4 regions of the Streptomyces sp. NPDC127092 genome follow, and region 1 is predicted to be linked to each of the others. Evidence: riboswitches for the same ligand, from Rfam matches in the RefSeq annotation. Region 1 holds a riboswitch; each other region holds the start of a gene.

Region 1 (7,764 bases):
GCATGAGGTCGGGGCGCTTGGCCTCGACGTGGTCGCCGGAGCTCTCGCCGCGGAGCCGGCGCCCGATCCACGGCACCAGGTACTCCCTGGCCCAGTGGATGTCGTCCTTGCGGACCTCCAGCGTGCCGCGCGGCGGCTGCGGCGGCCACGGCTGCTCCGGGTCGGCCGGTACGCGCCTGCCGAGGACCTGGGCGGCGCGCAGCGCGACCCGGGTGTGGCCCTCGGGTGACAGGTGCAGCCGGTCCTCGTCCCAGGCGCGGCGGTCCTGGACGGACTTCAGCGACCACAGGTCGAGCACGGGGCAGCCGTACCGGTCGGCGATGGCCCGGACGTGCCCGTTGTACGTGGCGATCTTGCCCCTCAGGTGCTTGAGGAGGGGCACGTCGCGCGTGTCGAAGCCGGTGGTCACCATGACAGTGCCGACGGCGGAGGTGAGGTCAGCCACCGCGCGCTCGAAGCGCTCGGCGACGTCGTCCGGGTCGGTGCCGGGGCGGATGATGTCGTTTCCGCCCGCGCAGAAGGTCACGAGGTCCGGGGCGAGTTCCTTCGCCCGCGGGACCTGCTCCATGACGATCTGGTCGAGAAGGCGCCCCCGTACGGCGAGATTGGCGTACCGGAAGTCCTCGTGCTCCGGCAGTTCGTCGGCCAGCAGGACCGCGAACCGGTCCGCCCAGCCGACGAACGTCCCGTCGGGCCCGGGGTCTCCGACGCCCTCGGTGAAGCTGTCACCGATCGCCGCGTACGACCCGAATGCGTTCTTGTCTGTTGATCTCGAATCGTCTGCCACGGGAGCACATCTTTCCCCTCGGGATGTGACCTACGCGACCGTAAGGAGGGGTTGACGGTGGGTGACATATGCCACCGATAAAGATTCCACCAAGCCGGAATACGCCGGAGGCCCGGCACGGGTGTGCCGGGCCTCCGGGGCGCCGTCCGGTGAGGCCGGTGCTGACGTGAGGTCAGATGCCCACGCCGTGCTGGCGCAGGTAGGCCAGCGGGTCGATGTCGGAGCCGTAGCTCGGGCCGGTGCGGATCTCGAAGTGGAGGTGCGGGCCGGTGGAGTTGCCGGTCGAGCCGGAGAGGCCGATCTGCTGGCCGCCGCTCACGGACTGGCCGGCGGAGACGGACAGCGAGGAGAGGTGGGCGTACTGGGAGTACGTGCCGTCGGCGTGCTGGATGACGACCTCGTTGCCGTAGGCGCCGCTCCAGCCGGCGGAGTAGACGGTGCCGGGGCCGACCGCGCGGACGGAGGTGCCGGAGGAGGCGATGAAGTCGACACCGGTGTGGTAGCCGGAGGACCACATGGAGCCGGAGGCCCGGTACGGGGTGGAGATGCCGCCGCCGACGGGGGCGACCCAGCCGGAGGAGCTGGCCGCACCGGCCGACGAGGAGCCGGCGGACGAGGACGACGAGGAGGAGGACGCCGAGTCCGAGGAGGAGACGGCGGCCGGGGCCGAGGCGCGCTCGCTGCCCCGGGAGGCGCGGGTGGGCGCGTCGTCGCCGTTCTTGGCGGAGCTCTTGGGGGCGGCGGCCTTCGGCGCGGCGGCCTTGGGAGCGGGCGTGGCCTTGGCGGTGTTCTTGGCGCCGAGGGTGAGCTTCATGCCGGGGAGGATCAGCGAGGGGTTGTCGCCGACGACCTGGCGGTTGTCGCGGTAGAGCTTCTGCCAGCCGCCGGCGAGGTGGTGCTCGGTGGCGATCTTCGACAGGTAGTCGCCGCGCACGACGGTGTACGTCTTCGCCTTGGCCGGGGCCTTGGCGGGGGTCGCGACGGCGGGGGCAGCGGCGGCGACGGCCTGCTGCGGAGCGGCGGGGGCGGCCTGCTCGGCGGCGTGCGCGCCGGTGGCGCCGATCAGCGGGAGGGCGACGACGGCGCCTCCGGTGCCGGCGGCCACGAACCCGCGGGTGATCGGGTTGGCCTTGGGGCGGCGGTGCTTACCCTTCGCGGGCATGGCGAATTCCTCTCCGTCGCCTGCGAGGTGAGCTGTCGGGTTCGGACTGGAGATGTCCGGCCGCGTGGTCGCGCGGCTTCACCCCAAGCCGTCCTTCGGAGGGATCGGCGTCTTACCTGGGTCCCCCGCTCCTGCCGTGTACGGGTGGGTGCGGATTCCGGTCGGCGGCAGGATGAGGCGGTCCGTCCGGAGTGAGCGCGACGCTAGACGAGCGGAGACGACAGGAACAAGCCACAGGTTCCACGGATTCGTTTGCCGCGTGAATTCCGACCGGAATTCCGGTCACCCTCCGTCGATGACGCCCCTTCGATTTCCCTTTGCCCAAGGGAATTTGAAAAAGACGATCAGCCACGGTCCGTCACGTGTATGACGCTCCTCACGCCCCGGAGCCCATCTCCCCTGCAACCAGGGCGCCTTATGTCCAATCAGTCAATTCGGACAGATCGCGCATTCCATCCCGATGGGGTGTGGGCGGAGCGTTCCAGCCATGATGATTGCCCCAGGAACCGATCTCGAGAGCAGGAGCAACCGTGACGCAAGCGACGACCGAGCCCGAGCTCACCGGCGTACGCAACTTCCGCGACCTGGGCGGACTGCCGACCGTGGACGGCCTGTCCGTGCGCCCCGGGCGACTCTTCCGCAGCGGCCACCTGGCGCACGCCACGACCGAGGACGCGGAGTTCCTCGCCACCCTGGACCTCCACACCGTCTTCGACTTCCGCAACGAGGCGGACCGGAGCATCGAGGGCCCGGACGTCGACCTCCCCGGCGTGCGGAACGTGAACATACCCCTGAGCGACCCCGCCGACGGCAAGGAGTTCTGGAAGCTGGTCCGCAACGGGGACGTGGTCCAGCTGCGCGAGCTGCTCGGCGACGGCAAGGCCGCCGCCCGGATGTCCGATTCGTACCGGAAGATGGTCGTCGGGAAGACCGCCGAGCACAGCCGGATCCTGCACGCGATGGCCGAGGACAGCGTCCCCGCCCTGATGCACTGCGCGGCCGGCAAGGACCGGGCCGGGCTGGCGATCGCGATCTCGCTGCTCGCGGTCGGCGTGGAGCGCGAGGCGATCGAGGAGGACTACCTGAAGTCCAACGCCCCGCACCGCCGCTACAAGGTGCAGCGCAGCTCCACCGCTCCGGACGCGATGTCGCCCGACGTGATGGAGCTGCTGAGCCCGCTCTTCGACGCGCGGGTGGAGTATCTGCGGGCCGCCTTCGACGCCATCGAGGAGACCTGGGGCTCCGTCGACGCCTACCTGACGGAGGGCCTGCGGCTCGCCCCGGAGACCCGCGAGCGGCTGCGCGAGCGGCTGCTCACCGGCGCGTAGCCCCCTGAGGAGGCTCCCCTACTGGTTCTGCGCGCCCAGGGCGAACAGCAGGTAGAGGAACGCGGCGAAGAGGTGGCCGGCGACCAGGTAGGCGAAGAGCCGGAGCACCAGGCCCTTGGGGAACTTGCCGCCACCGCGCTCCTCGCCGGTGACCGGTACGGATTTGTCGGACATGTCGATCCTCTCTGAGGGTCAGCGGCGGTGCGGAGTGCCGTCGCCGAGGCACAGCTCGGCGGCGGGACTCTGCATCAGCGTGTGGACGAACAGCAGCTCGGCGCCGCCGCGGGTGGCGGCGCCGATGCGGTGCGGGGTGAGCGAGTCGAAGTGCGCGCTGTCCCCCGGGTCGAGCACGTGCACGGCGTCACCGAGCGCGAGCCTGACCCGGCCGTCGAGGACGTGGATCCACTCCTCGCCAGGGTGGACCCGCACGATGTCGGCGCTGGTGGCGTACGGCACGTGGACGCGCAGCGCCTGCATGGCGCGGCCCGCGCCTCCGGCGGGGCGGTAGATCCAGCCGTCGGCCTCGACGGCCTCGGCCTTCCCGCCCCGGATCACCGGGTCGCGTTCGGGCGGAACCTCGCCGAGCAGCTCGGAGACCGTCGTACCGTAGATGCGGGCGAGCGCGAGCAGCATGGGCAGCGAGGGCTGCCGGTTGCCCGTCTCCAGGCGCGAGAGGTGCGCCGGGGAGAGGCCGGCCCGCTGGGCGGCGGCCTCCAGGGTGAGCCCGCGCCGGCGGCGCAGTCCGCGCAGCTGGGGGGCGACGTCCGGCAGGACGTCGGAGGAGGCGGAGGCCGGGAACTGCGTCCCGGGGACGTGGTCCATGCCTCCATTCCGCCAGGATCTTTCCTCTGGGGCAACTTTCTTGCCCCAGAGGCAAAAACCCTGGGCCGGTTTCGATCAGCGCTGGGCGACGGCCTGCTTGACCAGCGTCTTCCCGAAGTCCCACATCAGTCCGCCGCCGCCGTGCGCGTCGTCCATCACGGCCGTGAAGGCGGTCACGAAGCGGTCGACGTCCGCCTCGTCGACGACCAGCGGCGGGATCAGCTTGATCACCTCCAGATGGTCCCCGGACACCTGGGTCAGGATGTGGTGCCGCTGCAGCAGCGGTACCACGACCATCTGGGCGAAGAGCCCCTTGCGGGCCGCCTGGAGCATCGTCCAGCGGCTGCGCAGGCCCAGCGAGGACGGCCGGCCGAACTCGATGCCGATCATCAGGCCCCGGCCGCGGATCTCCTTGAGGAGCTCGTAGCGCGGAACGAGCTCGCGCAGCCGGGTCGCGAGCAGGTCGCCGACCCGGCGGACGTGCGCCACCGTGCCCTCGGACTCCATCACCGAGAGCACCGCGAGCCCGGCCGCCATGGCCTGGGCGTTGGAGCCGAAGCTCGCCGAGTGGACCAGCACCCGGTCCATCGACGAGTAGACCTTCTTGAAGATCCAGTCCTTGCCGAGCGTGGCGCCGACCGGCACGTAGCCGCCGGAGAGCGCCTTGGCGACGCAGACCAGGTCCGGCTCGACGCCGTCCTCGTACTGGTAGGCGTAGAAGTCGCCCGTCCTGCCGAGGCCCGTCTGCACCTCGTCCGCGATGAGCAGGGCCCCGTGCCGGTGCAGGAGCTCCTGGGCGGCCCGCAGGAAGCCCGGCGGGGCCTCGTGGACGCCCTTGCCCTGGATCGGCTCGACGACGAAGCCGGCCACGTCGCCCTTGCGCAGCTCCCCCTCCAGCGCCTCCAGGTCGCCCAGCCCGATCGCCGTGTCGGGAAGGAGCGGGCCGAAGCCGTCCCGGAAGCCGTTCTCGCCGTTGACGGAGAGCGAGCCCGTCGTGAGGCCGTGGAAGGCGTGGGAGCAGTAGACGATCCTCGCCCGGCCCGTGGCGTACCGGGCGAACTTGAGCGCGGTCTCGACGGCCTCCGTGCCGCTGTTGCCGAAGAAGACCCGGTCGAGGTGCGGGCTGTGTGCGAGGAGCTTCTCGGCGAGGAGTCCGGGCAGCGGCTGGCAGTCGAAGCGGGTGAGATCGGCGAGCTGGGCGTCGAGGACGTCGTGCAGGGCCTGCCGGACGACGGGGTGGTGCCGGCCGAGGCCCATGACGCCGAAGCCGGCGAGCATGTCGAGGTGGTCGTTGCCGTCGGCGTCCCAGAAGTGGGCGCCCTCGGCCCGCACGTAGACCTTGTCGAAGCCGATGGTGTGGAGCATCCGCGGGAGCTGGTGGTTGAGGTGGCGGGCGTGCAGCTCGTAGCGCTCGCCGCCGCGCTCGGCGAGCAGGGCCCGCAGGTCGAAGGCGCCGGTGCCGGACCCGTCCGTCATGACCGGCTCACCCGTTGTTCCCGGAGACGGTCTCGCGGACCGCGCGCAGCGACTCCTTGAGGGAGCCCATGGTGGCGAGGACGGCGGTGGGCTCGTAGCCGCAGTGCGCCATGCAGTTGGCGCAGCGCGGGTCCTTGCCGCGGCCGTACTTGTCCCAGTCCGTCTCCTCGATGAGCTCGCGGTACGTGGGGACGTAGCCGTCACTCATCAGATAGCAGGGGCGCTGCCACCCGAAGAGCGAGTAGTTCGGGATCGCCCACGCGGTGCACGGGAAATCGGCCTTGCCTTCGAGGAAGTCCAGGAAGAGCGGCGAGTGGTTGAGCCGCCAGCGCCGCCGGTTTCCACCCGCGAACGCCTTCTTGAAGAGCTCCCTGGTCTGTTCCACGCCGAGGAAGTGCTCCTGGTCGGGGGCCTTCTCGTAGGCGTATGCGGGCGAGATCATCATTTCGTCGACCTTGAGGTCGTCGTTGAGGAAGTTGAGCACCTCGATGACCGTCTGAGGGGTGTCGGTGTTGAAGAAGGTCGAATTGGTGGTGACCCGGAAGCCGCGCCGCTTGGCCTCCTTGATCGCCGCCACCGCCTCGTCGAACACGCCCTCCTTCGCGACCGATTCGTCGTGCCGCTCACGCAGCCCGTCGATGTGCACCGCGAAGGCGAAATAGGGCGAGGGCGTGAAGTCGTCCAGCTTCTTGCGCAGCAGCATGGCGTTGGTGCACAGGAAGACGTACTTGCGCTTGGCCACCAGCTGCCGCACGATCTCGTCGATCTGAGGGTGCATCAACGGTTCGCCACCGGCGATCGAGACCATCGGCGCCCCGGACTCCAGGACCGCGCCGACGGCCTGGGCGACCGGCATCCGCTGCTTGAGGACGCCGGCCGGGTGCTGGATCTTGCCGCAGCCCTCGCACTTGAGGTTGCAGGCGAACAAGGGCTCGAGCTCGACGATCAGCGGGAACTTGTCCCGCTTGCGGAGCTTCTGTTCGAAGAGGTAGGTCCCGACCCGGACGGACTGACGGAGCGGCATGGCCATAACTCGCTCACCTCCTGGGGAGCAGCAAAGAACGGTGCCATTCGGAGAATGCGGGAAGGACCGCACGAAGAACACGGAAGGCCGATATTCCCCCGCGCACCGTGCCGATCCGGACCAGTTCATGTTCTGGAGCGTCCACGACCACCCGTACGGCCGCAACCGGACGCGGTCCGGCGGCCACGGCGGTGCTCAGCGTGGCGGCGGACTCCATGTCGACGGCGATCGCCCCGCCGGCGAGCAGCGCCGCCCGCTCGGGGCCGCGGACCACGTGGTCGGAGCCGGTCAGCGGGCCGGTGTGGACGGTGCGCCCGGGCAGCGCCCGGACGAGCGCCTTCACCAGGAGCCCGGTGCCGACGCAGGGGATGGTGCCGTCGGGGCCGCGGGTCTCCTCGGCGACGATCAGGTCGCCGGGGTGCATCCCGGGCGCGAGGCCCGCGCAGAACCCGGACGCAATGACGGCGGCGTCCTGCCAGGGCTCGCGGCCGAGGGCGCGGGAGACCGCCTGGCGCGCGTGCGCCGGGCCCATCCCGGTCCGCACCACGGTCACGGGCGCGGGCGCTCCGCCTCGGTCGCCGCTGCGCAGCGCGAGCTTCTCGATGCCGAGCGCGCAGGCGACGAGCAGCGGCGGTACGGCGGCCCCGGCGGCCGGCTCCTTGTCCATCAGCGGCCCTCCCGGCCGGGCGGGACGGGCTCCCCGTTCACGTAGCGGCCGAGCGCGGTGAGCGGGAAGACCTGGCGGTAGAGGTGGTAGTTGATGGAGAAGTCCCAGGGGAAGCCGGTGCCCGTGAAGTACGGCTCGTCCCAGGAGCCGTCCTCCCGTTGTGTCCGCACCAGCCAGGCGACGCCGCGCCGGACCGCCTCGGACTCCCGCTCGCCGGCGGCGAGCAGCGCGATCAGCGCCCAGGCGGTCTGGGAGGCGGTGGAGGCGCCGTGGCCGATCCACTGCGGCTCCGTGTAGGAGCGCAGGTCCTCGCCCCAGCCGCCGTCCTCGTTCTGCACGGACTCCAGCCAGCCGACGGCCCGCCGGATCGCCGGGTGGCTGCGGGGAATCCCGGCGGCGGTGAGGGCGGGGACCACGGACCCGGTGCCGTAGACGTAGTTGACGCCCCAGCGGCCGAACCAGGCGCCGTTGGTCTCCTGTGCCGCGAGCAGCCAGTCG
Region 2 (7,764 bases), on a different contig from region 1:
GTGAGCTCGTCGTAGGCGGTGCGCAGCTGCTCCTCGGTGGCCAGGTCGAGGCGTACGCCGCCGAGGTCGGGGCGGTGGCGGAGATGGGGCGCGGTGGTCTTGAGGGCGACGGGGAAGCCGAGGCGGGCGGCAGCGCGTACGGCCTCGTCGGCGCTGGGCGCGGGCAGCGTGGGCCTGACCTCGATGCCGTACCGGCCGAGGAGCTCTCTGGTGTCGTCGCTGCCCAGGGTGACGCCGCGTTCGTCGGCGCCGGGCGCGCCGAGGGCCCGGTCGACGAGGGCCGCGGCGCCCGGCTCGTCGATCCGGTCGAACTCGGGAACCCGTCCCGGGTCGGCGGCCTGGCGGCGCCACTGGGCGTAGCGGACGGCCTCGGCGAGGGCGCGGACGGCGCGCTCGGCCGCCGGATAGGCGGGGATGACGCCGGGCTGGGGCGCGGGGGGCGACGGCGGGGCCGCGGATGCGGCGGTGGCGGTGGCTGCGGATCCGGCTCCGGCTCCGGCCGGCTCGGGGACGGCTGCGGGGGGTCCGGGCGGGACCGGGGCCGCAGGCCCGGCGGCCCCGGCAGCCACCGCAGGCCCGGCGGCCCCGGCAGCCGTCACCGGCACGGCCGGCCCCGGCGCCGGCGTCGCGGGGCGGGTGCGGGTGGCCTCGGACAGGGCGTCCGCCAGGGCGCCCATCTCGACGTGGACGACGACGACCGGCTTCGTCGGTCCGGGGCCGGGTGCGGCGGTGACGGCGGAGCGGAGGGCGGCGGCCAGGACCTCGCCGTCGCCGGACTCGGTGGCGCCGTTCTCGCCCACCCAGGGGATGGCCGTGACGACGACGGCGTCGCAGGTGTCGTCGGACAGCGCGGCGGTGAGCGCGGCGCGGAAGTCGGCGGGCGTGGCGCCGGTGGTCAGGTCGACGGGCCGCAGCGGGCGGAGCCCTTCGGTGAGGCAGGCGTCGTAGGTGAGCAGGCCGAGGGACTCGGAGTTGCCGAGGATCGCGACGCGCGGGCCGGCGGGCAGCGGCTGCTCGGCGAGGAGGAGGCCCGCGTCGACGAGCTCGGTGACGGTGTCGACGCGGATGACGCCGGCCTGCCGCAGCAGCGCGGAGACGGTGGCGTGCGGGATGCGGGTGACGGGGACGCGGTGGCCGGGCGGGGCGCTGCCGCTGTGCCGTGCTCCCTTGACGACCACGACGGGCTTGACGGCGGCGGTCCGGCGGGCGAGCCGGGTGAACTTCCGCGGGTTGCCGATGGACTCCAGGTAGAGGAGGACGACGTCGGTCGCGGGGTCGTCGTACCAGTGCTGGAGGAGGTCGTTGCCGGAGACGTCGGCGCGGTTGCCGGCGGAGAGGAACGAGGACAGGCCGGCGCCGCGCCGGTGGAGGCCGGCGAGCAGGGCGATGCCGATGGCGCCGGACTGGGTGAACAGCCCGATCCGTCCGGTGGCCGGCATCTGGGGGGCGAGGGAGGCGTTCAGGCGTACGGGCTCGGCCGTGTTGATGATCCCGAAGGCGTTCGGCCCGATGATCCGCATCCCGTACGAGCGGGCCTGGCGGACCAGGGCGCGCTGGCGCTCGCGTCCCTCGGGCCCGCTCTCGGCGTATCCGGCGGACAGGACGACGAGGCCGCGGACACCGTGTTCGCCGCAGTCGGCGACGGCCTCGGGGACGCGCTCGGCGGGGACGGCGACGACGGCGAGGTCGACGGGTTCGCCGATGTCGGCGACGGAGCGGAAGGCGGGCACGCCCTCCAGCTCGTGCGGGCGGCCCTCCTCCAGCGCGGCGTTCACCGCGTGGACGCGGCCGGTGTATCCGCCGTCGAGGAGGTTGCGCAGCACGGTGCGGCCGACGCCGCCGGGCGCGCGGCCGACGCCGATCACGGCGACGGAGCCGGGGGCGAGGAGCCGCTGGACGGACCGGGCCTCGGCGCGCTGTTCGCGGGCGCGCTGGACGGCGAGCGAGCGGTCGGTGGGCTCCAGGTCGAGGTGGAGGCGGACGGAGCCGTCCTCGAAGCTGCGCTTCTGGGTGTAGCCGGCGTCCGTGAAGACCTTGATCATCTTGGTGTTGGCCGGCAGCACCTCGGCGGCGAACCGGCGGATGCCGCGTTCGCGGGCCACCGCCGCGATGTGTTCGAGCAGCGCGGAGGCGACGCCGCGGCCCTGGTGGGCGTCCTGTACGAGGAAGGCGACCTCGGCCTCGTCGGCGGGTGCCGATGCGGGCCGGCCCAGCTCGTTGATGCGGTCGTAGCGCACGGTGGCGATGAACTCGCCGCCGACGGTCGCCGCGAGCCCGACCCGGTCGACGAAGTCGTGGTGGGTGAAGCGGTGGACGTCCTTGGCGGAGAGGCGCGGGTAGGGCGCGAAGAAGCGGTAGTACTTCGACTCGTCCGACACCTGCTCGTAGAAGCTGACCAGGCGCTCGGCGTCGTCGGCGGTGATGGGCCTGATGCGCGCGGTGCCGCCGTCCCGGAGGACCACGTCCGCTTCCCAGTGGTCGGGATAGGCGTGCTCCGGCTGCCCCGACTCTTCCGACGCGCTCTGCATGGGGCAAGCGTACGGCCGGGGTACGACAGTGGCACCGGCCGTGCGGGGCACGGTCCCGCGCGGCACCGGCGCACCGCTCGCGCCCGGGGTTCGCGCCGTGCAAGGTAGGGAGGGCCGATCGGCCGCCGGCGTCGGGCCGAAGGTCGGTACGAGCATGTCGTCACCCGTGAGAGACTGGTCTAGACAACCGCTGAAAGTTGAAGGGCAACCACCATGGCTGAGCGCCGCGTCAACGTCGGCTGGGCCGAGGGCCTGCACGCCCGCCCCGCCTCCATCTTCGTCCGTGCCGCCACGGCCGCCGGCGTCCCCGTGACGATCGCCAAGGCCGAAGGCAACCCGGTCAACGCCGCGTCCATGCTCGCGGTGCTCGGCCTGGGCGCCCAGGGTGGCGAGGAGATCGTGCTCGCTTCGGACGCCGACGGCGCCGAGGCCGCGCTCGACCGCCTGGCGAAGCTGGTGGCCGAGGGTCTCGAGGAGCTTCCCGAGACCGTCTGACCCGTCACCTCCCCGACGACGGATCGCGAAGCGGCCGTGTCCTCCGGTTCTCCGGCAGGCACGGCCGTTTTCCTTTCCCGGCGGCGGGGCTCCGGTCCGACGGAAATTCAGCAATGGGTATTGCCGTATTGCCGCCCGCCCGGAAGTCATGGACGGGAGCGAAGCGCCATGGAATTCCGATTCAGGGCAGCACGGAACAGCGGGAAAGAATTCCCGGCTCTTTGTATACGACCCTCGCGTTAATTCCGCGGTCCCGGACTGTTTACGGCATGTTGCGAAACCCTCACACGCGGCCGGTCCGCCTGTTTCAGCCGGTACAGCGGGGCCGCGCGCTCCACGTGCAGCGCGGTCAGCGCCCGGGCCCGTTCCGCGTCGCGGCGGGCGACGGCGTCCACGATGGCCCCATGCTCGGCCCAGGACTCCGCGGGCCGCTCGGCCGGGTCGAGCGCGTACATCCAGGCGATCTTGTGGCGCAGCTGGGTGAGCAGCGTCGTGAGCGGCGGACTGCCCGAGGCCTGGGCGAGGGTCTCGTGGAACCAGCCGCCGAGCGCCGCCAGGTCCTCGCCGCGGCCGCTCCTGGCCCGCTCCTGCCCGAGTCTGACCAGGCCCCGCAGCACCTTGAGGTGGGCGTCGGTGCGCCGCTGGGCGGCCCGGGCCGCACCCAGCGGCTCCAGCAGGGAGCGCATGTCGAGCAGGTCGGCGGCCTCCTGCACGGTGGGCTCGGCGACATGCGCGCCGGCGTGCCGGCGGGTCACGACGAAGCCTTCCGACTCCAGGGTGCGCAGCGCCTCGCGGACCGGGACGCGGGAGACGCCGTAGCGGCGGGCGAGCTGTTCCTCGGTCAGTCTGGCGCCCCGCGCGTACACCCCGGAGACGATGTCGTCCCGGATCGCCGTGCATACCGAGTGCGCGGGAATGCGCATGTCCGACCTCCGAATTCGTCCGCGCTAAACCCCCGTCGGGCGGCGCCTGTCCGGCGACTCTATTGCAGGACGGCGGAATTTCCGATGCCGCCCGGTGACAAAGAACGCAAAAAGCCCCGGCTCGTTTCGAGCCGGGGCTTTCGTGCGGGATGCGCGCGCCGGACCGCGCGGGATTCGCGCCCCGGAAGCCCGCGCCGGACGCCCGTGCCGGATGTCCGTACGGGGTGCGTCAGACGTTGACGCCGCGTGCGCGCAGGTAGGAGATCGGGTTGATGTCGGAGCCGTAGTCCGCGCCGGTGCGCGCCTCGAAGTGGAGGTGCGGGCCGGTGGAGTTGCCGGACGAGCCGGAGACGCCGATCTGCTCGCCCGGCGTGACCTTCTGGCCGACGCGGACGGTGATGGCGGAGAGGTGGCCGTACTGGGTGTACGTGCCGTCGTTCATCCGGATCACGATGTTGTTGCCGTACGCGCCGCCCCAGCCGGCCTCGACGACGGTGCCGGAGCCGACGGAGACGACCTTGCTGCCGTAGGCGGCGTGGAAGTCGATGCCGGAGTGGCTGCCGGAGGACCAGAGCGAGCCGCCGGTCTTGTAGCCGGTGGTCACGTACGAGCCGGCGACGGGGAGCTGGAAGGAGGCGAGGCGCTTGCGCTCCGCCTCGCGGGCGGCGCGCTCCTTGGCCTCGCGGATCTCCTTGGCGCGGGCCTCGGCCTTGCGCTTCGCCTCGGCGGCGGCCTTGACGCGGGCCTCGGCCTCGGCGGCGGCCTTCTCCTGGGCGGCGGCCTGGGCGTCGACGCGCTCGGCGAGGGAGTCCTCGGCGATCACCTGGGTGAGGCCTGTGTCCTCGAGGGAGGTGTCGTCCGTGTCGGCGGCGAGCGCCGGGGAGGCGAGGGTGCCGATCACACCGGTGGTGGCGAGCGTCGCCACGCCGGCGATGCCGGCGCCTCGACGAGCCAGCCGGCTCGGACCACGATGCTTCCCGGTGGCACGGGTGAACGCCATGTAGTGGCTGATCCTTTCCTTCCCTCTCGCCTACCGGGTTAGCTGACGGGTTCGGAGCAGGAAGGTCTCCTACGGGCCCCTCCGCCTGAGCGAAGGCGTCCGATTCACCCCAGGGACTGCGCGTGGGTCCCCGGCTCCCCAGGCTCGCGCCTTGCGGGGACTCGGCGATGACTGTCCGTTGCCGCGGATGCGGCGTCGTGCAACGGCCGGACAGCCGGGTCGACGCTAGGCCGATCTTCTGTCAATCGCCAAACAGACAGCCCAGTTTGTAAGACATGCCACAGGGCAGAAGATCACACTCCTTGGCAATAGGGACATACGGGAGGACCCTGACTAACCGGGTCGTCAGGGTCCTCGAAACCGGGTGCGGCGGCTCAATCAGCCGCTGACGACGGTCACTTCACCGATGCCGAGCGCCCGCACCGGCTCCGCGATCTGCGCCGCGTCGCCGACCAGGACCGTCACGAGCCGGTCCACCGGGAAGGCGTTGACCACGGCCGCGGTCGCCTCCACCGTGCCCGTCTCGGCCAGCCGCGCGTACAACTGCGCCTGGTAGTCGTCCGGGAGGTGCTGCTCGACCTGGTCGGCCAGCGTCCCGGCGACGGACGCGGCCGTCTCGTACTTCAGCGGTGCCACGCCCACCAGGTTCTGCACGGCCACGTCGCGCTCCGCGTCCGTCAGGCCCTCGGCGGCCAGGGTGCGCAGCACCTTCCACAGGTCGTCAAGTGCCGGGCCCGTGTTGGGAGTGTCGACCGAGCCGCTGATGGCGAGCATCGACGCGCCGTTGCCGGCGCCGTCGGAGCGCAGCACCTGGCCGAAGGCCCGCACGCCGTACGTGTAGCCCTTCTCCTCGCGCAGGACGCGGTCCAGGCGGGAGGTGAGGGTGCCGCCGAGGCAGTACGTGCCGAGCACCTGGGCCGCCCACACGCTGTCGTGGCGGTCCGGGCCGACGCGGCCGATGAGCAGCTGCGTCTGGACAGCGCCGGGCCGGTCCACGATGACGACCCGGCCGGTGTCGTCGGCCGTGACGGGCGGCATCGGGCGCGGCGCGGCCGGCTTGCCGCTCCAGGCGCCCAGGGTCTCGGCGAGGACCTTGTCGAGGTCGACGCCGGTCAGGTCGCCGACCACGACGGCGGTGGCGGCGGCCGGACGGACGTACGCGTCGTAGAAGGCGCGGACGGCGGCGGCGTCGATCGCGGCGACGGTCTCCTCGGTGCCCTGGCGCGGCCGGGACATGCGCGAGGCGGCCGGGAACAGCTCCTTGGAGAGCTGCTTGGCGGCACGGCGGGCCGGGTTGGCCGTCTCGTGCGGGATCTCGTCCAGCCGGTTGCGCACCAGCCGCTCGACCTCGGACTCGGCGAACGCCGGGGCGATCAGCGCCTCCGAGAGCAGGCCGAGCGCCTTGGGCAGCCGGGAGACCGGCACCTCGAGCGAGACCCGTACGCCGGGGTGGTCGGCGTGCGCGTCCAGCGTGGCGCCGCAGCGCTCCAGCTCGGCGGCGAACTCCTCGGCCGAGTGCTGGTCGGTGCCCTCGGACAGGGCCCTCGCCATGATCGTGGCGACGCCGTCCAGGCCCTCGGGCTCGGCGTCCAGCGGGGCGTCGAGGAAGATCTCGACGGCCACCACCTGCTGGCCGGGGCGGTGGCAGCGCAGCACGGTCAGGCCGTTGTCGAGCGCGCCGCGCTCCGGGGCCGGGAAGGCCCAGGGCTTCGCCTCGCCCGGGGTGGGCTGCGGGTGGAAGGTCATGCTGGTCAAAGACGTGGCGGCGTCGGTCACCGGTCCGCTCCCTCTTCCTCGTCGCTGTCGGTCTCCTCGGCGGTGTCGCCCACCGGCTCGTAGACCAGGACGGCGCGGTTGTCCGGGCGCAGCCGGGCCTTGGCGACCTCCTGCACCTCCTCGGCGGTGATGTCGAGGACCCGGTCGACGGCGGTCAAGGCCAGCTGCGGGTCGCCGAAGAGCACCGCGTACCGGCACAGTTCGTCGGCGCGGCCGGCGACGGTGCCGAGCCGGTCCAGCCACTCGCGCTCCAACTGGGCCTGGGCGCGCTCCATCTCCTCGGGCGTGGGGCCCTCGGCGGCGAACCGGGCGAGCTCCTCGTCGACGGCCGCCTCGATCTGCGGCACCTCGACGCCGCCGGAGGTCTTGACGTCCAGCCAGCCGAGCGAGGGCGCGCCGGCGAGCCGCAGCAGGCCGAAGCCGGCGGCCACGGCGGTGCGGTCGCGGCGGACCAGCCGGTTGTGCAGGCGGGAGGACTCGCCGCCGCCGAGGACGGTCAGGGCCAGGTCGGCCGCGTCGCACGCGCGCGTGCCGTCGTGCGGCAGCCGGTAGGCCGCCATCAGAGCGCGGGCCGGGACCTCCTCCTCGATGACCTCGCGGCGCTGTTCGCCGATGGTCTCGGGCAGGTCGCCGGGGCGCGGCGCGGGCTTGCCGTCGTGCCCGGGGATGGAGCCGAAGTACTTCTCCACCCAGGCGAGGGTCTGCTCGGGGTCGATGTCGCCGACGACCGAGAGCACCGCGTTGTTCGGCGCGTAGTACGTACGGAAGAAGTTCCGCGCGTCTTCCAGGGTGGCGGCGTCCAGGTCGGCCATCGAGCCGATCGGGGTGTGGTGGTACGGGTGGCCCTCCGGGTACGCGAGGGCGGTGAGGCGCTCGAAGGCGGTGCCGTAGGGCACGTTGTCGTAGCGCTGGCGGCGCTCGTTCTTGACGACGTCGCGCTGGTTCTCCATGGAGACGTCGTCGAGGGCGGTGAGCAGCGAGCCCATGCGGTCGGCCTCCAGCCAGAGCGCGAGCTCCAGCTGGTGCGCCGGCATGGTCTCGA
Region 3 (7,764 bases), on a different contig from region 1:
TCGCCGCGGGTCATGAAGGCGCCGCCGACGAGGACGACGGCGGGCCCGGTGCCCCGGCGCTCGTAGGCGATGCGGGTGCCATCGGCGGAGGTGACGGTCGCGAAAGGCGTGCTGACGGACATAGAGGATCCCTTCCCCCGGAGATCTTGGGAACTGGACAGTACAGTACCCGCGCGAGTACTGGTCGGTCCAGTACTCTTTCGGGTGCGGGGACGACGACGAAAGAAGACAGAGGGGAGCCGGGGATGGACGCCCGATCGGCGCGCAAGCACCAGTCGATCCTGGAGGCCGCCACCGAGGTGTTCCTGTCCAGGGGATACGCGGGGACGAGCATGGACGACATCGCCAGGCTGGCGGCGGTGTCGAAGCAGACGGTCTACAAGCACTTCGCCGACAAGGAGAAGCTGTTCGCCGAGATCGTCTTGGCCACCACCGACGGCATCGACGGCATGATCGACGCGGTGGCGGACATCCCCGTCGACGCGGCGGGCCTGGAGGACGGCCTGCTCCGGCTGGCCCGACGGTTCACCGTCACCCTCACCCAGACGCACGTGCTCCAGCTGCGGCGGCTGATCATCGCCAACGCCGACCAGTTCCCCGAGCTCGGCGCCACCTGGTACGAGCGGGGCTTCGAGCGGGTCCTCGCCAACCTCGCGGACACCTTCCGGCGGCTCGCCGACGCGGGACTGCTCAGGATCGACGACCCGCTCCTCGCCGCCCACCACTTCGCCGGTCTGCTGCTGTGGATCCCGGTGAACAAGGCGATGTTCCACGGCAGCGCCCAGCACGACGACACCGACCTGGAGCGCTACGCCACCGAGGGCGTCCGCGTCTTCCTCGCCGCCTACCGCTGAGCCGGTCCGCCCGCCCGCCTTGTACGGTCGGAAGGTGAGCAGCACCTCCGGCACCCCCTCCGTACCGCCCGCCCCCGAGCTCTTCACCTGGGAGTTCGCCACCGACCCGTACCCGGCCTACGCCTGGCTGCGCGAGCACGCGCCCGTGCACAAGGCCACCCTGCCCAGCGGGGTCGAGGCGTGGCTGGTGACGCGGTACGGGGACGCCCGGCAGGCACTGGCCGACCAGCGGCTCTCGAAGAACCCGGCGCACCACGACGAGCCCGCGCACGCCAAGGGCAAGACGGGCATTCCGGGCGAGCGCAAGGCCGAGCTGATGACGCATCTGCTCAACATCGACCCGCCGGACCACACCCGGCTGCGGCGGCTGGTCTCGAAGGCCTTCACGCCGCGCCGGGTGGCGGAGTTCGCGCCGCGCGTGCAGGAGCTGACGGACCACCTCATCGACGGCTTCGCCGCGCGGGGGAGCGCGGACCTCATCCACGAGTTCGCCTTCCCGCTGCCCATCTACGCGATCTGCGACCTGCTCGGCGTGCCCCGCGAGGACCAGGACGACTTCCGGGACTGGGCCGGGATGATGATCCGGCACGGCGGCGGGCCGCGCGGCGGCGTGGCGCGCTCGGTCAAGAAGATGCGCGGCTATCTCGCCGAGCTCATCCACAAGAAGCGGGAGGAGCCCGGCGACGACCTCATCTCCGGGCTGATCCGCGCCTCCGACCACGGCGAGCACCTCACCGAGAACGAGGCCGCCGCCATGGCGTTCATCCTCCTCTTCGCCGGCTTCGAGACCACCGTGAACCTCATCGGCAACGGGGTGTACGCGCTGCTGCGCAACCCCGGGCAGCGGGCCCGGCTCCAGGACTCGCTGGCGGCCGGGGAGACCGGGCTCCTGGAGACCGGCGTCGAGGAGCTGCTGCGGTACGACGGGCCGGTGGAGCTCGCGACCTGGCGCTTCGCGACCGAGGCGCTGACCGTCGGCGGGCAGGAGATCCCGGCCGGCGATCCGGTGCTCGTGGTGCTCGCCGCGGCGGACCGGGATCCGGCGCGGTTCGACGGGCCGGACACCCTGGACCTCGCGCGGCGGGACAACCAGCACCTCGGGTACGGGCACGGCATCCACTACTGCCTGGGAGCGCCGTTGGCGCGCCTGGAGGGGCAGACCGCGCTCGCGACGCTCCTGACCCGCCTGCCCGATCTGCGACTTGGCGCCGATCCGGCGGAACTGCGCTGGCGCGGCGGGCTCATCATGCGCGGACTTCGCACGCTTCCGGTGGAATTCTCCCCCGCCCCCTGACTGACATCCCGTCAATACTGTGATGTTTACGTGATCTGCGCTGCATCAGCTTGTGACTCACGTTCGAATGCCGCTACTTTCACCCGCAGTCTCAGCTGTCACGCGAAAGGGCATTCCGCATGCGCTCCGGAAACGGACGACACCGCAGACCCCGCCAGGCCCCCGCCATCGTCGTCGCCGCGGGTGTGACCGGCTCGGCCCTGGCGTTGCCGCTGCTCGCCACGGGTTCCGCCTCCGCCGCCGACGCCGCCACGTGGGACCGCGTCGCCGAGTGCGAGTCGGGCGGGGCCTGGAGCGCCAACTTCGGCAACGGGCTCTACGGCGGACTCCAGTTCACCCAGGAGAGCTGGGAGCGCCACGGCGGCCTCGCCTACGCGCCGAGCGCGGACCTCGCGAGCCGCGCCCAGCAGATCGCCGTCGCGGACAAGGCGCTCGCGGCCGGCGACAACCAGTGGGCCACCTGCGCCCCGATCGCCGGACTGACCAACGACGGCAAGGCGCCCGGCGTCGACCCCGGCCCCGGCACGCCCGCCAAGGAGTCCACGGGCCCCCGCCCCGAGTCGAACCGCACCGACGGCCTGCCCGCCGGCTCCGCCGGGACCACTCCGGAGCCCTCGGCCTCGACCACCGCTCCGGCGACGCCCGCCACCCCGACGAGCCCGGCGTCCGGCACTCCCTCGGCCGGCACCACGACCACGCCCGCGACTCCCGCGACGCCCGGTACGCCCGTAACGCCGGGAACGTCCGACACGTCGGTCACGCCGGGCACCTCGGGAACGCCGGACGCGACCACCGCTCCCGGCACCGGCAAGCACCGGGGTGACGCCGCGACAGAAGAACCGGGCATGACGGACACCTCGCCCGAATCCGGACGCCACGCGGCCCCGGACCCGACCGCGGCCGACAAGACCGGTGAGGGTGCCGAGGGTTCGGCGGATACCGACAACACGGACAAGGCGGACGAATACACCGTCAAGCCGGGTGACAGCCTGTCGGGCATTGCGCAGGAGAACGGCCTCGCCGGCGGCTGGACCGCCCTCTATGACGCCAACAAGAAGACCGTCGGATCCGACCCCGACCTCATCATCCCTGGTCAGAGCCTTGAGTTGGAGCTCGACGAGCTCGTGGGCAAGGGGTAGTTCGGGGCTGAATGTCCGTTCTGTGTAAGTGAGACATGGGTCTCTCTTCTCGAACTGGCGTGTCGCGACCGCAAAGTTTGCCGGCGTCGCCCCTCACCTGCGTAAACGCCTCCTGACGGGGTGCAAGTAGGGGCGATTTTCCCGGGTTGATGCCCTTTGAACTTCTCCCGGGTGTGTGTCTACGGTCGTGACCGCTCGCCACCGCGGGCCCCGCCGACCGGTACGCCGAATCCTGCCGCCGGACGGAGGGAACAGTCGTCGCGCAAGCGCCGAAGGCAGGAGCGGGGGACCCAAGGTAAGTGCCGGCCCCGGCCGTTGAGACAGACGGCCGAAGACCGGCTTGGGGTGAAGCCGCGTGCCAGGACACGCGGCCGGGCAGCTCACTCGCCCGAACCCGACAGCTCACCTCGCAGGCGTCGGTGAGGAGAACTTCCATGCTGCTTTCCGGCAAGGGCAAACACCGCCGTTCCTCCAAGGCCACCCGCGCCATCGCGCTCGCCGGTGCCGCCGGCGTCGCCGTCGCGGCCCCGCTGATGGCCGCCGGCACCGCCTCGGCCGCCACGGCCTCCGAGTGGGACGCCGTCGCCCAGTGCGAGTCCGGCGGCAACTGGTCCATCAACACCGGCAACGGCTACTACGGCGGCCTGCAGTTCTCGGCCTCCACCTGGGCCGCGTACGGCGGCACCGCCTACGCCCCCACCGCCGACCAGGCCTCCAAGTCGCAGCAGATCGCCATCGCCGAGAAGGTCCTCGCGGGCCAGGGCAAGGGTGCGTGGCCGAGCTGTGGCGTGGGCCTCTCCAGCGCCACGTACAGCGGCGGCTCCGCCGAGAGCACCACTCCGCAGCGCTCCACCGAGCAGCCGACGACCCGCAGCGAGCAGCGCCAGGCCCCGAAGCAGTCCGCCCCCAAGCAGACCGCTCCGAAGAAGGCCGACGCCAAGAAGACCGTCACCACGCCGACCGGCAAGAAGGTCAAGAAGGGTGACGGCGAGTACAAGGTCGTCGCCGGCGACACCCTCAGCAAGATCGCCCAGGCGCACGGCGTCAAGGGCGGCTGGGCCAAGCTCTTCGAGCTGAACAAGGACGTCGTCGAGGACGCCGACCTGATCTACCCGGGCCAGCAGCTCCACCTCAAGTGAGCCTGCCGACCCTCCCGCGGTGAGTGACCACCCCGGTCCGGAGTGCCCTTCCCCCGTGCGCTCCGGGCCGGGGTTTCCTCTGCCCCGCACCCTACTCGTGAGTAGGTAAGAGGTCTTTCGCCCCCAGATGCATGCCCTTGGGTCCTTTTTCGTCCCAGGGGGCGGGCGCCCGGCTGGCCGGAGCCCCCGAGCCGGTTAGGCTCGTGTCGCAAGGCGTACGAGACCTTGCCGCATGCGTCACAACCAGCGTCACATCCCAGAAGGAGATGCTCGTGCCGTCCATCGACGTCGTCGTAGCCCGGGAAATCCTGGACTCCCGAGGCAACCCCACGGTCGAGGTCGAGGTCGGCCTCGACGACGGCAGCACCGGCCGTGCTGCCGTCCCGTCCGGTGCCTCCACCGGTGCGTTCGAGGCCCTCGAGCTCCGCGACGGTGACCCCAACCGTTACCAGGGCAAGGGCGTGGAGAAGGCCGTTCTCGCCGTCATCGAGCAGATCGGCCCGGAGCTCGTCGGCTACGACGCCACCGAGCAGCGCCTGATCGACCAGGCGATGTTCGACCTGGACGCCACCCCGGACAAGTCCTCGCTCGGCGCCAACGCCATCCTCGGCGTCTCCCTCGCCGTCGCGCACGCCGCCTCCGAGGCCTCCGACCTGCCGCTGTTCCGCTACCTCGGCGGCCCGAACGCGCACCTGCTGCCCGTTCCGATGATGAACATCCTGAACGGCGGCTCGCACGCCGACTCCAACGTGGACATCCAGGAGTTCATGATCGCGCCGATCGGCGCGGAGTCCTTCTCCGAGGCCCTGCGCTGGGGCACCGAGGTCTACCACACCCTCAAGTCCGTCCTGAAGACCAAGGGCCTGTCCACCGGCCTCGGCGACGAGGGCGGCTTCGCCCCGAACCTGGGCTCCAACCGCGAGGCTCTCGACCTCATCCTCGAGGCCATCAAGCAGGCCGGCTACGTGCCCGGCAAGGACATCGCGCTCGCGCTCGACGTCGCCGCCTCCGAGTTCTACAAGGACGGCTCGTACGAGTTCGAGGGCAAGTCCCGCTCGGCCGCCGAGATGACCGAGTACTACGAGGAGCTCGTCTCCGCGTACCCGCTGGTCTCCATCGAGGACCCGCTGTTCGAGGACGACTGGGCCGGCTGGAAGACCATCACCGAGAAGCTCGGCTCCAAGGTCCAGCTGGTCGGCGACGACCTGTTCGTCACCAACCCGGAGCGCCTCGCCCGCGGCATCGAGGAGGGCTCCGCCAACGCCCTCCTGGTCAAGGTCAACCAGATCGGCTCGCTGACCGAGACCCTGGACGCCGTCGAGCTCGCCCAGCGCAACGGCTTCAAGTGCATGATGTCCCACCGCTCCGGCGAGACCGAGGACGTCACCATCGCCGACCTGGCCGTCGCCACCAACTGCGGCCAGATCAAGACCGGCGCCCCGGCCCGCTCCGAGCGCGTCGCCAAGTACAACCAGCTGCTGCGCATCGAGGAGATCCTCGACGACGCCGCGGTGTACGCGGGTCGCTCCGCCTTCCCGCGCTTCAAGGGCTGACCTGCCCTGACGACGTAGTTACGGGCTTTGCATCCGAAGAATCAAACAGGTAGCAAAGGCGTAGCGAAGCGAAGCGTCCCCGCACTCGGTCCCGTACCGTGTGCGGGGACGCACGTGTGATCAGGGGAGGCACTGGACATGGCCGTGAAGGACCGGGACCGGTTCTCGACCGCGACCCGGATCAGGCTGCTCGGCGAGCAGACCGCCGCCCGTGTCTACCGCTCCCAGACCCGCCGCCAGGCCCGCCGCTCCCGGCTCACCGGCCGCGCGGCCTTCCTCGCGCTCGTCGTCTGCTCGCTCGTGGTGGCCCTCGCCTACCCCATGCGGCAGTACGTCTCCCAGCAGGGCGAGATCGCCGAGCAGGAGCGCAGGGCCGCCGAGGCGGCGCAGCGGGTCGAGGAGCTGCGGGACGAGAAGGCCCGCCTCCAGGACCCGGCCTACGTCCGCCGCCTCGCCCGCGAGCACCTGCACTACGTGATGCCCGGCGAGACCGGCTTCACCGTGAACGACCCCGAGGCCGAGCAGCGGCCCCGCACCGAGCAGGGCGCGTCGGACCGCCCCTGGTACGACAACCTGTGGGACGGCGTGGACCGCGCCGACCGCCCGTAACCCTCCACTTCCTCAGCAAGGCAGACATGGAAACGCCCCCTCCGCAGACCGAACGCACCGAGCCCACCGCCGCGGACGTCGCCGCGTTCGAGGCGCAGCTCGGACGGCCGCCGCGCGGCCTGCGCGCCATCGCGCACCGCTGCCCGTGCGGCAACCCGGACGTCGTCGAGACCGCGCCCCGGCTCCCCGACGGCACGCCGTTCCCGACCACGTACTACCTGACCTGCCCGCGCGCCGCCTCCGCGATCGGCACGCTGGAGGCCAACGGGGTCATGAAGGAGATGCAGGCCCGGCTCGCCACCGACCCGGAGCTCGCCGCCGCCTACCGGGCCGCGCACGAGGACTACATCGCGCGTCGCGACGCCATCGAGGTCTTGGAGGGCTTCCCGAGCGCCGGCGGCATGCCCGACCGGGTCAAGTGCCTGCACGTGCTCGTCGGCCACTCGCTGGCCGCGGGCCCGGGCGTGAACCCGTTCGGCGACGAGGCGCTGGCGATGCTGCCGGAGTGGTGGGCGAAGGGCCCCTGCGTCACCCCCTGCGCCGACGAGGACGAGGAGCGGAAGTGACCCGGGTCGCCGGAATCGACTGCGGTACGAACTCCATCCGCCTCCTCGTCGCCGACGTCCACCCGGAGACCGGCGAACTCATCGAGCTGGACCGGCGGATGACGATCGTGCGGCTCGGCCAGGGCGTGGACAGGACCGGCCGGCTCGCGCCGGAGGCCCTGGAGCGGACCTTCGCCGCCTGCCGCGCGTACGCGGAGGTCATCGAGGAGCTGGGGGCGCACCGGCTGCGCTTCGTCGCCACCTCCGCCTCCCGCGACGCCGAGAACCGCGAGGACTTCGTCAACGGAGTCGTGGAGATCCTGGGCGTCGAGCCCGAGGTCATCACCGGCGACCAGGAGGCCGAGTTCTCCTTCACCGGCGCCACCGGCGAACTGCACGGCGACGACCGCCGTCTGGTCGTGGACATCGGCGGCGGCTCGACCGAGTTCGTGGTCGGCAACAAGCACGTCGAGGCCGCCCGCTCCGTCGACATCGGCTGCGTACGGCTCACCGAGCGGCACGTCCGGCACGACCCGCCGACCGCCGAGGAGATCGCCGCGATCCGCGCCGACGTCCGGGCGGCGATGGACCTGGCGGCCGAGACCGTGCCGATCGCCGAGGCCGAGACCCT
Region 4 (7,764 bases), on a different contig from region 1:
CGGACGGTCCTCAGGCGGGGTCCGGCCCGGACCCTGCCCGCCCGGGCGGTGTCCGGCGGTTCAGGGCGTGGTCCGCACCGGGAAGCTGGTCGGGTGGCCCTGTTCCTTCAGCCACGGCAGCACCTGCTTCAGCGCCGCGACGGTCTGGGCGCGGTCGCCGCCGCCGTCGTGGAAGAGGATCGTCGGTCCGTTGGACAGCTCCTGCTTCACCGTGTTGACGATGGCGCCGGTGCCCGGCAGCTCGAAGTCCTTGGTGTCCACGTTCCAGCCGAGCGGCCGCATCCCGGCCTCGGCGGCGATGCGCCGGCTGTTCGGGGTGAACGCGCCGCCGGGGGCGCGGTAGTACTCCACCTTCGCTCCGCCGGCCGCCTCCTCGATCATCCGCTTCGCGTCGAGGATCTGCTGCTTCTGGTAGTCGACGGGCTTCTTGTCCATGGTGGTGTCGTGGGACACGGTGTGGTCGCAGAGCCGGTGTCCCTCGGCCACGACCCGCTTGACCAGTTCGGGGAACTCCTTCGCCCGCGGACCGACCATGCAGAACACGGCCTTGACGTCGTTCTCCTTGAGGATGTCGAGCACCTGGGGCGTCCACCGCGGGTCGGGACCGTCGTCGATGGTGATGTTCACCGACGTTCCGCCCGCCTCGGCGGCGTGCGCGATGCTCTGAGGGACCTTCACCGGCGGCACCTGCGCCGGGCCCTTGGCGTCCCCGGCCGGCACCCGCTGCTCCTGCCGCTCCCCCGCCCGGGCCTCGGCCTCGGTGTCCGTCAGCGCGGCGGCCCCCCACGAGGCCAGACCGATCGCGACCGCCGAAGCCACCACGGCTATGTGTGCGGTGTACTTGCCCTTCAGCCCCATGCGGTGCCCACTCCCAGCGTCTTCGTCCCGAACGGCTCCCGCAGGGGAGGACGGAAGAGACGGCCGGAAGGTTTCATCGACGTGCGGGAACGGTGGGGAACGGCACGGCCGGGCGGCCCCTGAGGGCTGCCCGGCCGTGCCGTGGCGGTGAACCGGTCGGTCAGTACGCGCCGAAGACGTTGTCGATCGAGCCGTAGCGGGCGGCGGCGTAGTTGCAGGCGGCCGTGATGTTGGCCACGGGGTCGTAGGGGTCGTTGGCGGTGCCCGCGACGTGGTAGGCCTGGAAGGTGGGGTCGATCACCTGGAGCAGGCCCTTGGACGGGGTGCCGGCGAGGGCGTTCGAGTCCCAGTTGTTGATCGCGCGGGGGTTGCCGGACGACTCGCGCATGATGTTGCGGTAGATGCCGTCGAACGTGCCGGGGATGCCCTCGCGGGCCATGATGTCGAGGGACTCGCGGATCCAGCCCTCGAGGTTGTCGGCGTACGTGTAGCCGGCGGTGCTCGCGGACGCGGCCTTGGTGGCGGCGGTGGCGGCGGCCTTGACGGCCGGGGCCGGGGCGGAGGCGGCGGAGCGCGTGGTGACGGAGGCGCGGGTGGCGGGGGCCGGGGCCGCCGGGCGGGGCGCGGTCCGGGTGGCGGCGACGGAGAGCTTCTGGCCGGGCCGGATGAGACCGGGGTCCTTGCCGACGACCTTCCGGTTGTCGCGGTAGAGCTTCTTCCAGCCGCCCTTCACCCCGTACTTCCCGGCGATCTTCGAGAGCGAGTCGCCGGCGACTACGGAATACTTCACCGGCGCGACCCGGGAGGCCGCCTTCGAGGCGTTCGCCGTGACCGACTGGAGGGCCGCCGAAACCGCGGGCTTTGCCACTGCGACGGAGTGCGTGCCCTGCGGAGCGGCCGCGGCCGCGCTGGTGGCTCCGGCCAGCGGAAGCGCGAGGGCGGCGCTGCCGGTGAGGCTCACGGCGGCGATGCCGCGGGTGAGCGGGACGTTCTTGGGGCGGCGGTGCTTGCCGTGTCCACGCATGGCGGGTTCCTCTCCTCCGCCTGCGAGGTGAGCTGTCGGGTTCGGGCAGGAGATGCCCGGCCGCGGCGTGCGCGGCTTCACCCCGAGCCGTCCCCGGAGACCGGGACCGGCGGCAAACCTGGGTCCCCCGCTCCTGCCGGATGTGTGGTGAGTGCGGTCGCCCGGACGGCGGCAGGATTCGGCGTTTCCGTCCGGTTGCGGGGCGACGCTATGCGAAAACAAATCCGGAAAACAAGGCGGGAATTCCTTGCGGAAAATTGATCTAGCAGGAATTACGAAAGGATCATTCCGCCCGGTACGCGTCGCCGCACCAACCGTTTTCCGCAATACGGCACCTGACGCTCCGCCAGCAGCAGGAGGGCCCGGTCCGGCGTGATTCAGATCACGCGCGCCGACCGGGCCCTTTACTGGAGAGCGAAATACCCGCTTGTGGAATCAGATCCGCATTCCGGCATTGCAGGGGAATAACCGGACATCGTCCGTTTTGCCCTGCAATGGAGTGCGTCAGGCGCGGCCGTGCGGCGCCACCAGCCGTTCCGCGACCAGGCGGGCCGGCTCGCCCATGAGGATCGTGTAGTGGTTGCAGTCCGGCACGAACTCGGCGGTCAGGTTCGGCGCCTGCGCGGTCCAGTGGTCGACGAGCGCGGGCGGCAGCATGCCGGGGGCCTCGCCGAGCAGCCCGAGCGGCGCGTGCAGCAGCAGGGCGGGCACCTTCAGGCCCGCCAGGTCGGTGCCGAACGACGCGGCGCCGGTGAGGAGTTCGCGCCCGTCCTGTCGGACGGCCGCCTCCTGGGCCCGGGAACGGCGGGCGCCTTCGGGGCCGGTGAGGTCGTAGCGGACGTACGACTCGATGTCCGCGTTCCAGTGCGGCCCGAGCGCCGGGTGGGCGCGGAAGAAGTCGACGTAGGCCTGGTCGCTGTCGTACGTCATCGAGAGCCGGGCGAGCGCCGGTCCCAGGCTGGCCGCCAGCACCGCGTCGGGGTCCGCGTCGGCGGGCAGCGGGATCGGCAGGCCGCCGTCGATCAGCAGGAGGCGCTCGAAGAGGCCGGGCGCCCGGGCGGCGGCGCGCAGCGCCACGTACGCGCCCATGGACTGGCCGGTCAGGACCACGGGCCCGCCGTCGCCCCAGGCCCGGGCCGCCGTCACGAGGTCGGCGGCGTGCCGGTCGATGCCGTACGGACCGGAGGCGGTCGAGCTGCCGCCGCGGCCGCGCAGGTCGACCGCGTACAGCGACCAGTCCGCCGGCAGGTGCCGGGCGACGGCCGCGAAGGACATCCCCGAGGCCGAGATGCCGTGGGCGGCGACCGCGGTCCGCGGACCCGTGCCGAAGCGCAGCACGCGGAGCGTCGTCCCGTCCACGGGGAGGTCGAGCGGTATCGCTTCGGGGGCCGGCCGCGGTCCGTCCGCACGGGTCATGGTCGCGTCTCCTCGACGTGTCTGGGCTCGGCCCGTGGCGCGCGACGAACCGAACGGGGTGGTCAGGGCGTGCTGTTGGGGCGGGTCGACGGTACCTCAACGCGACGGCGGGCCTTTCGCCGGTCAGCGCGCCGGCCGCCCGGACGACGAGGGCGTGCGTGATCACGTCGGTCGGCGCCTCCTGCACCACGCGGTACGCACGGGGCTCGGTCCCGGGAGCCAGGGCGCTCACGTCGCCCTGCGGTACGTCCCCAGGACGTGGTCATGGACCTTCCCGACCTCGTCGCGCCGGCTTTCGGGCCCGATGACGATCACGAGGTGGTAGCTGCCCGCGATGAGCACGGCCGCGTTGCGGACGAACAGCTCGCGCCCCCGGTCGTCCGCCCAGGTGAAGTCACCGGTGGCGTACTGCGTCGCACCGACCTCGATCACGCGCATTCCGCTGGCGCTGGACCAGCTGGAGGCGCGCCAGGGGGCCAGCTCCGGCTCGAGGTCCTCCTGATAGACGATGGGCTTGTCGGAGAAGCGCGCCGTCGTGTCGCGGCCCGGGACGATGACGAGTTCCAGGTCGCCCTGGGTGTAGCGGTACTGGCCCTGGGCGTTCCTGTGGGCCGCCGACCAGGCGGCCGGGACCTCGGCCTGGAATCCGCTCTCCTCGACCAGGCGGTATCCGCGCACCGGCTGCGGGCGAGGGGGCTTCGTGCCCGGGGTCGCCGTCGTCCTCGCCTCCGCCTTCGCCGCGGGTGACGACGAGGTGGTGGCCTTGCCGTGCGAACCGGGGCCCGAGGCGCCGGAACGGGCGGTCCCGTCGTTCCACTGCGTGAGCGCCCAGGCTCCGAGCGAGCCGAGCAGGACACAGGCCGCGGCGGCGGCCAGGAGCCTCCGGCGCACCGTCCCCCGCGACGGCCCGGGCGACCGCCGCCCGGAGCCCGGCACCTCGGGGCGGGCCCCACCGGTGACCGGCACGACGTCGGCACTCGGTCCTGCGGTGGCCGGCACGGGCCGGACCGAGTCCGCCCCGACGGACGGGCCTCCTTCGTCCGCTGCGACCTCCTGCGCTACGGGCTCCTCCCCTACCGGCTTCTCCGCTTTCCGGCTCTCCGCTACGGGGTTCTCCCCTACCGGGCTCTCCGCTACGGGGTTCTCCGCCGCCGACCTCTCCGCTACGGAGTTCTGCCCCGCGGCCCCCGCCGAGGTCTGCCCCGCGGCCTCCTCCGCGGGCCGCTCCGCCGCCGCCCGTAGCAACTCCGCCACTTCAGCGGACGAGGGACGGTCGTCCGGACTCTTGGAGAGCAGCGCGTGTACGACGGGCGCCAGGGCGTCGGCCCGCCGGGTCGGCGGGGTCTCGTCGACGACGACGGCCGTGACCGTCTCCTCCATCGACTCGCGATGGAACGGCGACCAGCCCTCCACCATCTGGAACAGCAGGACGCCGAGCGACCACAGGTCGGAGGCGGGCTCCGGGCGCCGGCCGCCCATGCGCTCCGGCGCCGTGTAGGCGAGGGAGCCGACGAACTCCCCGGTCTGCGTGAGCGGCTTCTCGCCCGTGATGTACGCGATGCCGAAGTCCGTGAGCACGACGCCGCCGTCCTCGCGCAGCAGGACGTTGGCCGGCTTCACGTCACGGTGCAGCACGTCCCGTTCGTGAGCCGCCGTCAGCGCCTCGACGACGCGCAGGGCGACGCGGGCCGCCTCCCTTTCGGGCAGAACGCCTTCGCGGTCCAGCCGGTCGGCGAGGGATTCTCCGCGTACCCGCTCCATGACGATCCACGGGTGCCCGTCCTCGATGACGATGTCGTGCACCGTCACCACGCCCGGGTGGTTCACGCGGGCCGCGGCGCGCGCCTCGCGCAAGACCCGTTCGACGCGCGCCGGATCATGCGCCGTGTGGGCCTGCTTGACGGCGACCTCGCGCCGGACGAGGAGGTCGTGTCCGGCCCACACCGTGCCCATGCCGCCCGAACCGAGCCGTTCGTCGAGCCGGTAGCGGCCGCCGACCAACCGGCCCTCGGCCGCGGCCTCCTGGGCCTCGTCCCCCGTCACCATGCGAGCATCATGCCGTATCCCGGCACGGTGGGAGCCGGGCGACGGCCGAAGCGGCGCGTGCCTTTTCTCCGCGGCCGCAACGGTCGGCTTCTGACGCGATCGTGACGTCCCATCAGGCAACCCGCGTCCCTTCCTTCCCGTCCTCCGGGGGCGAGAGGGGCACCCGGAGGGCAGTCCGGGGGATCCGAAACGACGGCTTGCCGTGGTGCCCGTGTCGTGACGAGACCGATCGTGAGGAAGACCGCTTTGATACGTGTCACACGCGGCGTGACCACCGCCGTGACGCTCATGGCACTCGCCGCCGCATCACCGGGACTCGCGCAGGCGGCGCAGCCGTCGCCGGGAGCGCCGACGACGTCCCCGGGGGAACGGGACGGAAGTCCGCGGCTGCCCGAGGGGTGGCGGATCACCGGGGCCGGTGCGGAACGCCAGTTGGTGTGGACGGCCGACGAGGCCGTGCCCATGGGGGACGCCCGGGTCGAGTTCCGGCTCGGCGGGCGACTGCTCGGGTTCCCGGTGGCGCAGCCGGACGGCCGCTCCTTCCGGCTGCCGCTCGGCGACGCGCGCCTCGGCGGGCGGACGGAGCAGCGGATCGCCGGCGGGGACGAGCTCCGGGTGACGGCCGGCGGGCGGCGGCTCGACGCCGACACGCCGGCGCTCTCGGCGCGCGTACGCCCGTCCGCTCCGGCCGTGCGGCCGGAGGCGCCGCTGCCCGCGAACCCGGTGGACCCGGGCGTGCCGGGCGGCCATCGCACCGTCAAGGGCGAGTACGCGCTGAAGTCGGTGCGCCTGCCCGGGTTCCCCGAGCCGGTCGAAATGCGCGCCGCGGTCGTGGCGCCGGACCCGGCCTCCGTGCCCGGCAGGCGCCCGGTGGCGCTGTTCCTGCACGGCCGGCACGGCACCTGCTACAAGCCGGGCACCGACGAGGAGACCGGCGACTGGCCGTGCCCGCCGGGGATGAAGCCGGTTCCGAGCCACCAGGGCTACGAGAAGGCGCAGCGGCTCCTGGCCTCGCAGGGGTACGTGACGCTGTCCATATCGGCCAACGGCATCAACGGGCAGGACTTCCGGGCCGAGGACGGCGGCGCGCAGGCCCGTTCCTCTCTCGTCCGGCTGCACCTGGCCCGGTGGGCGGAGTGGGCCGCGAACGGCAAGGACGCGCCGGCGGTCGTACGGAAGTCGGCCGCGGCCGACCTCTCGCGGGTGCTGCTCGTGGGTCACTCGCGGGGCGGCGAGGGCGTCAACCGGGCCGCGCTCGACAGTCTGTCCGCGCCGCCCGCCGACCAGGACGGCTACCGCGGCCCCGTACGGTGGAAGATCCGCGGCAACGTCCTCATCGGGCCCACGATCTTCGGCCAGAACCCGGTGCCCGACGTGCCGTCCATGACGATCCTGCCGGGCTGCGACGGCGACGTGTCCGACCTCCAGGGCCAGATCTACCTCGACGGCACGCGGGGGGTCGGCGGTGGCGCGGCGCTGCACAGCGCGGTGTACATGGTCGGCGCCAACCACAACTTCTTCAACAGCGAGTGGACGCCGGGTCAGGCGAAGGCGCCCGCCGTGGACGACTTCTGGACGGACGAGGAGACCCCGGACGCGGTCTGCTCCCCCGGCACGCGGACCCGGCTGACCGCCCCGCAGCAGCAGACCGCGGGCGCCACCTACATCGCGGCGGCGGCCCGGCTGTTCGTCGGCGGTGACGACCGGGTGCGGCCGCTGCTCGACGGCTCCGGGCGCCGGGCGGCCTCGGCCGGTCCCGCCCGGGTGCTCACCCACGCCGTCGGCGCCGGCCGTACGCCCGCCTTCCTCCCCGGCCCGTCGGTGACGGTGTCCGGTGGCGGCCGGCTCTGCGCGCAGGTCGACCCCGACGCCGCGCGCGCCTGCCTCTCGCCCGACGAGGGCGGCCAGTCCCCGCACTTCGCGTCGTGGGAGACCTCGCCCGAGCCGGGCCGGGACTCCGTCGCGATGACGTGGACGAGGCCCGGTGCCGCGACCGCCGTGCGGGCGGCGCGGCCGGTGTCCCTCGCGGGCGCCGAGTCCCTGGCGCTGCGCGTGATCGTCCCGCCGAACAGCAAGGGCACCGAGCTCGACGTCGCCGTGGCCGACGGCTCGGGCCGCCGCGCGAAGCTCGGCCGGGTGCGGGTCGACGGCCTGCCGGGCAGTGACCGCACCGCCTCGTACTGGGGCCGCGAGCTGCGCGTACCGCTGTCCGCCGCGGCCCGGGCCGGACTCGACCTGAAGCGGGTCTCCGTCCTCGAACTCACTCCGCGCAGTGCCTCCGGGCGTGCCTGGCTGGTGGACGCGTGGGGCTGGCGCCCGGGCACGCCCGCGGTGCGGCCGGCGCCGCTGCCGCGGGTCGACTTCGGGCGGCTGACGGTCGACGAGGGCGACTCGGGCGTGCGGACCTATCGGGTTCCGGT

The links. A riboswitch is a leader RNA that binds a small molecule or an ion and turns the genes downstream of it on or off. The one in region 1 is predicted to bind cyclic di-AMP.
Region 2: linked by a shared signal. The riboswitch ahead of ACFWJO_RS27055 (M23 family metallopeptidase) and the one ahead of ACFWJO_RS00625 (peptidoglycan DD-metalloendopeptidase family protein) in region 1 are both predicted to bind cyclic di-AMP.
Region 3: linked by a shared signal. The riboswitch ahead of ACFWJO_RS11825 (transglycosylase family protein) and the one ahead of ACFWJO_RS00625 (peptidoglycan DD-metalloendopeptidase family protein) in region 1 are both predicted to bind cyclic di-AMP.
Region 4: linked by a shared signal. The riboswitch ahead of ACFWJO_RS31990 (transglycosylase SLT domain-containing protein) and the one ahead of ACFWJO_RS00625 (peptidoglycan DD-metalloendopeptidase family protein) in region 1 are both predicted to bind cyclic di-AMP.

Annotation. Positions count from the first base shown of each region.
Region 1 covers NZ_JBHXFE010000001.1:172,853-180,616, forward strand. The annotation lists gene ACFWJO_RS00620 (SGNH/GDSL hydrolase family protein) at 1-787, opposite strand, end outside; gene ACFWJO_RS00625 (peptidoglycan DD-metalloendopeptidase family protein) at 960-1,949, opposite strand; cyclic di-AMP (ydaO/yuaA leader) riboswitch at 1,954-2,106, opposite strand; gene ACFWJO_RS00630 (tyrosine-protein phosphatase) at 2,480-3,277, shown strand; gene ACFWJO_RS00635 (DUF6126 family protein) at 3,296-3,451, opposite strand; gene ACFWJO_RS00640 (helix-turn-helix domain-containing protein) at 3,470-4,099, opposite strand; gene ACFWJO_RS00645 (aspartate aminotransferase family protein) at 4,175-5,575, opposite strand; gene hpnH (adenosyl-hopene transferase HpnH) at 5,583-6,605, opposite strand; gene ACFWJO_RS00655 (1-hydroxy-2-methyl-2-butenyl 4-diphosphate reductase) at 6,613-7,266, opposite strand; gene shc (squalene--hopene cyclase) at 7,266-7,764, opposite strand, start outside.
Region 2 covers NZ_JBHXFE010000037.1:18,672-26,435, forward strand. The annotation lists gene ACFWJO_RS27040 (GNAT family N-acetyltransferase) at 1-2,528, opposite strand, end outside; gene ACFWJO_RS27045 (HPr family phosphocarrier protein) at 2,742-3,023, shown strand; gene ACFWJO_RS27050 (GntR family transcriptional regulator) at 3,263-3,946, opposite strand; gene ACFWJO_RS27055 (M23 family metallopeptidase) at 4,176-4,946, opposite strand; cyclic di-AMP (ydaO/yuaA leader) riboswitch at 4,959-5,123, opposite strand; gene ACFWJO_RS27060 (M16 family metallopeptidase) at 5,325-6,692, opposite strand; gene ACFWJO_RS27065 (M16 family metallopeptidase) at 6,719-7,764, opposite strand, start outside.
Region 3 covers NZ_JBHXFE010000011.1:47,811-55,574, reverse strand. The annotation lists gene ACFWJO_RS11845 (alpha/beta fold hydrolase) at 1-122, opposite strand, end outside; gene ACFWJO_RS11840 (TetR/AcrR family transcriptional regulator) at 246-854, shown strand; gene ACFWJO_RS11835 (cytochrome P450) at 874-2,148, shown strand; gene ACFWJO_RS11830 (transglycosylase family protein) at 2,268-3,287, shown strand; cyclic di-AMP (ydaO/yuaA leader) riboswitch at 3,545-3,718, shown strand; gene ACFWJO_RS11825 (transglycosylase family protein) at 3,722-4,426, shown strand; gene eno (phosphopyruvate hydratase) at 4,693-5,979, shown strand; gene ACFWJO_RS11815 (septum formation initiator family protein) at 6,118-6,588, shown strand; gene ACFWJO_RS11810 (DUF501 domain-containing protein) at 6,615-7,154, shown strand; gene ACFWJO_RS11805 (exopolyphosphatase) at 7,151-7,764, shown strand, end outside.
Region 4 covers NZ_JBHXFE010000051.1:52,614-60,377, reverse strand. The annotation lists gene ACFWJO_RS31995 (polysaccharide deacetylase family protein) at 61-858, opposite strand; gene ACFWJO_RS31990 (transglycosylase SLT domain-containing protein) at 1,019-1,882, opposite strand; cyclic di-AMP (ydaO/yuaA leader) riboswitch at 1,887-2,076, opposite strand; gene ACFWJO_RS31985 (alpha/beta fold hydrolase) at 2,387-3,298, opposite strand; gene ACFWJO_RS31980 (protein kinase) at 3,527-5,344, opposite strand; gene ACFWJO_RS31975 (hypothetical protein) at 5,591-7,764, shown strand, end outside.